Regions from separate parts of the Nocardia sp. PLKS1-43 genome, predicted to be linked through region 1. Evidence: riboswitches for the same ligand, from Rfam matches in the RefSeq annotation. Region 1 holds a riboswitch; the other holds the start of a gene.
What was found. Region 1 has a riboswitch for S-adenosylmethionine ahead of AC5WS7_RS39645 (aminotransferase class V-fold PLP-dependent enzyme). Riboswitches for the same ligand answer to the same signal wherever they lie in the genome.

Region 1 (3,260 bases):
CGAGGCCGACCGCCCGGAATCGTCCGGATCGTCGGCACCGGCGCAGCCTCGGGACGAGGCCGGCGGGATCACGGCGGCGCAATTCCGCGGCGCGATGCGACATTATCCGGCCGGAGTGACCATTGTCACACTCGATGACGGCGGGCGTCCGGTGGGCTTCACCGCGACCTCGTTCGCCTCGCTGTCCGCCGAACCGCCGCTGATCTCGTTCAACATCGCGGAGACCTCGTCGAGTATCGAGGCGATGCTCGCGGCCGAGTCGGTGGTCGTGCACTTCCTCGGCGATCATCAGTTGCATCTGGCCCAACGGTTTTCGCGCGCCGCCGAGGAGCGGTTCGCCGACAATTCGCTGTGGGCGTCACTGGACACCGGCGAGCCGGTTCTGCACGACACCCCGATCTGGGTGCGCGCCACCGTCCACCAGCTCATTCCGATCGGCGATCACACGCTGGTCATCGGGCTCGTCACCCGGGTGCACGACACCACCGATGACGAACCGATCGCCGCGCCGCTGCTGTACTACAACGGCTCCTATCACCGCCCGCGCGGACTGGGGTGAGATCGTCGGCGGAAAGCGTTGTGAGGCAACATTTTCGACAGTCGGCGCTCAGGCCGCGGAGGCGATCGTCCCGATTCCCAGCGCGGCGAGCACCCCGGCGCTGATCTGCTCCAGGCGATCTCGTACCCGAGGACGCCGCAACAGCCGCACCGCACCCGCGGCCGCCACCGCGAGTATCACCATTTCCGTTGCCGCGACGCACGATTCGATCGCTCCGAGGGTCAGCGTCGCACCGAACGTGACATGGGTCAGGAACTGCGGGAGCACCGCGAGGTAGAACAGGCCGACCTTCGGATTCGACAGGCACGACAACACCCCGGCCAGGGCCGCGGATCGGGTCGATACCGCACGAGCCGGGACCGTCGCGGCGGCCGGGTCGGCCCGCGATGCGGCGGCGCGAGCCCGGCGACGGTCGTACACGGTGCGAAAACCCAAGTACACCAAGTAGATTCCACCGGCGATCTTCAGCACGCGATAGGCGGTCGCCGACTGTTCCAGCAGCGCCGCGACACCGGCCGCCACCACCACCGCCCATACGACGCCGCCCAGCGCCGACCCCAGCGCGGCGGCCACGGCGGGCCGACGCCCGGCGATCGCGTAGCGCAACACCAGGAACGTATCCGGCCCCGGCGTGAGGGCCAGCAGAACGCACAGGCCGAGGAAGCCCAGCAGCAACGAAATACTCACCGGATCACACAAGCCCGGTTCGGAGGCGAGATCAAGCGGATTTTCCGCCAAGGTTGACAAGGTCGGGCGGTGTCTGCCAACCTCGATTCAGGTCATGAGTACCAGCGTCAAGCCCCGGCTCGCTGGTCGGCAACCCTCCTCCGCGGCGGGGTGCTCCGGGTGACGACCGGGCCGTAGCCCGACCGGGTACGGCAAGCGCGGGCTCCCCTGCATCTTTCCCGGGGTCCCCTTTGTCCCGAAGGGATCGTGTGATGACTGCCGTACTCGACCAGACCTGTGCTCCGATCGCCCGTGTTTCCGGATGCGATCTGCGAGTTCCGTTGGTGCAGGGCGGAACTCGTACATATGCCAATTTCGACTACGCGGCCAGCGCCCCGGCCCTGGCACAGGTCTGCGACCGGGTGAACGAACTGCTGCCCTACTACGCCAGCGTGCACCGGGGCGCGGGTTACGCCTCGCGGATCAGCACCGACTGCTACGAGAACGCCCGGACCTCGGTGTCCCGCTTCCTGAACTGCGCCGATGACCAGGTGGTCGTATTCACCCGCAACACAACCGATTCGCTGAATCTGCTGGCGAGCTGCGTTCCCGGGGAAACCGTCGTCCTGGATATCGAGCATCACGCCAACTTTCTGCCCTGGACCCGGCACGGCCGCCGAGTGGTGACCGCCGCCGACACGATCGAGGAGACCATCCGCCGCCTGGTCGCCGAGCTGTGCGCCAAACCCGCTGCGCTGCTTGCGATTACCGGGGCGTCGAATGTGACCGGCGAGGTGCTGCCGCTGCGGCGGCTGGCCGAGGTCGCCCATCAGTGCGGCGCCCGGATTCTCGTGGATGCCGCGCAGTTGGCTCCGCACCGGCGAATCGACCTGTGCGACATCGAGATCGACTATCTGGCGTTGTCCGGCCACAAGCTCTACGCGCCGTTCGGCGCGGGCGTGCTGGCCGGCCGACGCGACTGGCTGGACGCGGCCGGACCGTATCTGGCCGGGGGCGGGGCGGTCCGCGAGGTGAGCACGACCGAGGCCCAGTGGGCCCCCGCGCCGCAACGTCACGAGGCCGGATCCCCGAACGTGCTGGGCGCGGCCGCGGTGGCCGCCGCCTGCGACACGCTCGGATCGATCGATGCGCGGGCCGCCGCCGAACACGAGCGCGCACTCACCGAGCGACTGCGTGACGGCCTGAAAGCCGTTGCGGGAGTGAACTTCCTGCGCATCTGGTCGGACAGCGCCGACAGCGTGGGCATCCTCGCCTTCACCATCGATGGCTTCCCGCCGGGCCGGATCGCGGCGTATCTGTCCGCCGAGCACGGCATCGGCGTACGCGACGGCCGATTCTGCGCCCACCCCCTGCTCGCCCGACTCGGCGTCGACGGCGCGATCCGCGCGAGCGTCGGCCTGGGCACCCGGGTCGCGGACGTGGACCGCCTGATCGAGGCCGTCGCCGCGCTCACCGCACACGGTCCGAACTGGAACTACACCTGCACCGACGGTCAGTGGAATCCGAGCCCGGAAACCCGCCCGGGTCTGTCCGGAACGTCCGGCGCCGCACCCTGCACCGTGTGAACGCCCGTTCAGGGCACGAGATAGCGAGCTGCCAGCACTTCCAGTAGCGGATCGTCCTCGGCGACCGCGTCGAGCGCCTCGAGGTCGGCCTCCACCGCGATCTGCCGAGGGTCGTCGTGCTCGGGGTCGGGCACGCCGTCCTCGTTCAGCTGGCGCGTGAGCTTGTCCCGGATGCGCGCCTTCAGAGAATCAGCCATCCCCCCAGCATGCCGAAGACAGCACGTCGACGCCACGACTACACCGGCGCGAGCCAGCTACCCCAGGGCGTATTGCGCACGACGGTGAACACCGTGAGCAGCACGAGGATCACGCACAGGGTCGTCCGGCTCATCGCCCACGACCGGCCCGGCACCCCGCGCCAACGCCGCACGACCCACTCACACCACCACAGCGAGAAACCCACGACCAGCGGCAGCAGGAACACATTGCTGTGCACCGCGTCCAGCACA
Region 2 (3,260 bases), on a different contig from region 1:
CGGTCGGTTCCGGCCCGAACAACAGCACGTCACCCTGACGGTAAGCGATATCGGTGAAGCGCGTGGTCGCTCCGGCGGTGAACGCGAACGTCCGCTCGGGCTTCAGCGATTCCCATGCGGCGGAGAGGTTTTCGTGCACGGTGACCGTGGCGAGATCGTGGTAGTCCAGTCCAGCTCGGCGCAGCTTGGGCTCGGACAGATCGAAGCCGAGCGGCTCGATGAGGTGCAGCGAGAATCCGGACCCGGCCGCCAGCCGAATCGCATTACCGGTATTCGGCGGAATTCGTGGTTCGAAGAACATCAGCCTCAGCACAGCAGAACGCAGCCTTTCATCCCGTCCGGACGGGATGACCCTACGTCTCCTCCCATCGCCACCCGGGTGCCGGGAGGTTCCGCCGGAGGAATGCGAGAATCGGGGGGTGACCGATGCTTCCGCGACCGCTCATACCGGACGACCGCTCGGATTCCTGCGCAACCAGCTGCCGATGCTGCTGGTGGCGGTGGTGCTGGTGGTGGCTGTGGTGTTCCTGGTGCAGGATCGGTGGCGCCGTGGGGCGTTCGTCATCGGCGGCGCGCCACTGCTGGCGTCGGTGCTGCGGCTGGTACTCCCGGAGGTGCGGGTCGGCCTGCTGGCGGTGCGCGGTAAACCCTTCGACGTCGGCGCGTACGCGGTGCTCGGCGGCACGATCATCGCGCTGGCCGCGACGATCAGCAGCTTGGGCGTGGGCTGAGCCGAGCCCCGAGCCGCACCGGCCGCGATCAGGAGCGCGCGGTGCGTGCCAGATCCATCGTCTGGGCGAGCAGCTTGCCGACCGCCTCGGTCTCGGTCAGGAAGCCGTCGTGCCCGTCTCGGGAGTGCACGACCTCGAGCCGCGCGCAGCCGGGCAGCAGATCGGCCAGTTCCTGCTGGGTGCGCAGCGGATACAGCCGGTCCGAGTCCACGCCGCCGACCACACAGGGCACCGAGGTCGCGGCCAGCGCGGCCGCCACGCCGCCGCGCCCGCGGCCGATGTCGTGCCGGTTCATCGCCTCGGTCAGCAGCACATAGCTGGCCGCGTCGAAGCGATTCGCGAGCTTGCGGGCCTGGTGGTCCAGATAGCTCTGCACCGCGTAGCGGCCACCGCGCCGGGGATCCTCATCACCCTGCGGGTGATTCGCGAAGCGGTGATCGAGCTCGAAATCCGTGCGGTAGGTCAGGTGCGCGATGCGCCGGGCGATGCCCAGACCGCTCGTCGGGGCCCGGCCGGTGCCGTGATAGTTGCCGCCCTGCCAGTCCGGGTCGGCGGTGATGGCGGCGATCTGCGTGGTCTGGGTGCCGATCTGGTCGGCGGTCGCCCGTGGTCCGACGGCCAGCACCAGTGCCGCGCCCACCCGCTCCGGATGGCCGACCATCCACTCGAGTACCCGCATACCGCCCATCGAGCCGCCGGCTACCGCGGCGATCCGCTCGATGCCCAGCAGATCGAACAGCGCGACCTCCGCGGTCACCTGATCGCGAATGGAGATTCCGGGAAACCTTGCCCCCCAAGGCTTTCCGTCCGGCGCGAGAGAGCCCGGGCCGGTGCTGCCCTTACATCCGCCCAGCACGTTGGTGGCGATGACGCACCACTCGTCGGTGTCCAGCGGCCCGCCCGGGCCGACGATGCCGTCCCACCAGCCGGGCAGCGGATGCAGGTCGTCGGGTGCGCCGGTGACGTGCGAGTCGCCGGTCAGCGCGTGTTCGATGAGCACGACGTTGTCCGCGGTGGGCGACAGCTCGCCCCAGCGCTGAACGGCGAGTTCGACCCCGGGAACCACGGCGCCGCTCTCCAGCCGGATATCACCGATCGCGATCGTGCCCAGACTTCCGTCCGACGGTGGCAGCAACGTTGCCGCGCGATTACTGGATGCGCTTCGGTCGATGCCCACGGTCACCGCGCCACCGTCGCCTCGGGAGGCGAAATCCGCCGATCCCTCGGACCGGCGAACATCGCGCGGGTCGTCCGCGCACGGGTGCCCGCAAGCGGGTCGACGAGGGGGAAACACACGTCTTCGATGGTAGCCACAGCGTTCCGGTGTCTCGGCGTCGCGCGGGAATACCAGGGCCGGTCAGCGAATATCGGGGTGCGGCGCGGGCTGTGCGGCACGGAGTCCGGATCCGTCGCGGGCGCGGGCGAGTTACTCATGTCATGCTCCGAGAGATGTGCCGGTGGGCGTCAGCGATGTCCGGATAACGAACGGCTACAACACATTTCGGGAATCCTCCTGATGATCGCGCTTGCTCCCGGCCTTCGGGAGCCCGGTCATCACCCGGAGCACCCCACCGCAACAGGAGGGTTGCCGACCAGCGAGCCGGGGCTTGGCGCTGGTGCTCATGACCTTCCGGACATCGTAGCCGGAGCGTGCGCGAGTCCGAAACTCGTGGTGGATTTCACCAGGTACGGGCGGAATCGCCGACGTCCGATAGCGGTTCTACGTTGTAAAGCGGAATTCGCGCGGATGTGACGGATCTATCACTCGGGGCAGGTCCGATGCCGATGAGATCCACCGCACCAGTACGCTTGTTCTGTTTGGCACCTCGAGTCTCGTGGACAACACGGGGCGTATACGTTGTCTGTTGAACAGCTGGGTCCGCTCACAAGCGTGTTCACCTGGCGGAACAATGGGAGCACCATCCTAGGAGGACACGAAGATCCATGTCCAAGATCAAGGTTGAGGGAACCGTCGTCGAACTCGACGGCGACGAGATGACCCGAATCATTTGGCAGTTCATCAAGGACAAGCTGATTCACCCGTACCTCGATGTGAATCTCGAGTACTACGACCTCGGTATCGAGTACCGGGACAAGACCGACGACCAGGTGACCATCGACGCCGCCAACGCCATCAAGGAGCACGGCGTCGGCGTGAAGTGTGCCACCATCACCCCCGACGAGGCGCGCGTCGAGGAATTCGGCCTGAAGAAGATGTACCGGTCGCCCAACGGCACCATCCGCAACATCCTCGGTGGAACCATCTTCCGCGCACCCATCATCATCTCGAACGTTCCGCGCCTGGTCCCGGGCTGGACGAAGCCGATCATCATCGGCCGCCACGCCTTCGGCGACCAGTACCGCGCCACCGACTTCAAGGTGCATCAGGCCGGTACCGTCACCCTCACCTTCACCCCGGAGGACGGCAGTGAGCCGATCGTCCACGAGGTCGTCAAGGTGCCCGAGGACGGCGGCGTCGTCATGGGTATGTACAACTTCAAGAAGTCGATCGAGGACTTCGCGCGGGCC

Region 2: it holds a riboswitch for S-adenosylmethionine, as region 1 does, so the genes downstream of both, metX (homoserine O-acetyltransferase MetX) here and AC5WS7_RS39645 (aminotransferase class V-fold PLP-dependent enzyme) in region 1, are expected to answer to the same signal.

What each region holds. Positions count from the first base shown of each region.
Region 1 is NZ_JCAJZQ010000023.1:41,819-45,078, forward strand. It holds gene AC5WS7_RS39635 (flavin reductase family protein) at 1-559, shown strand, start outside; gene AC5WS7_RS39640 (LysE family translocator) at 608-1,246, opposite strand; SAM riboswitch class IV at 1,337-1,450, shown strand; gene AC5WS7_RS39645 (aminotransferase class V-fold PLP-dependent enzyme) at 1,498-2,811, shown strand; gene AC5WS7_RS39650 (hypothetical protein) at 2,820-3,008, opposite strand; gene AC5WS7_RS39655 (DUF2752 domain-containing protein) at 3,047-3,260, opposite strand, start outside.
Region 2 is NZ_JCAJZQ010000008.1:146,908-150,167, forward strand. It holds gene AC5WS7_RS26575 (tRNA (cytidine(34)-2'-O)-methyltransferase) at 1-313, opposite strand, end outside; gene AC5WS7_RS26580 (DUF3017 domain-containing protein) at 486-731, shown strand; gene metX (homoserine O-acetyltransferase MetX) at 760-1,914, opposite strand; SAM riboswitch class IV at 2,249-2,359, opposite strand; gene AC5WS7_RS26590 (NADP-dependent isocitrate dehydrogenase) at 2,676-3,260, shown strand, end outside.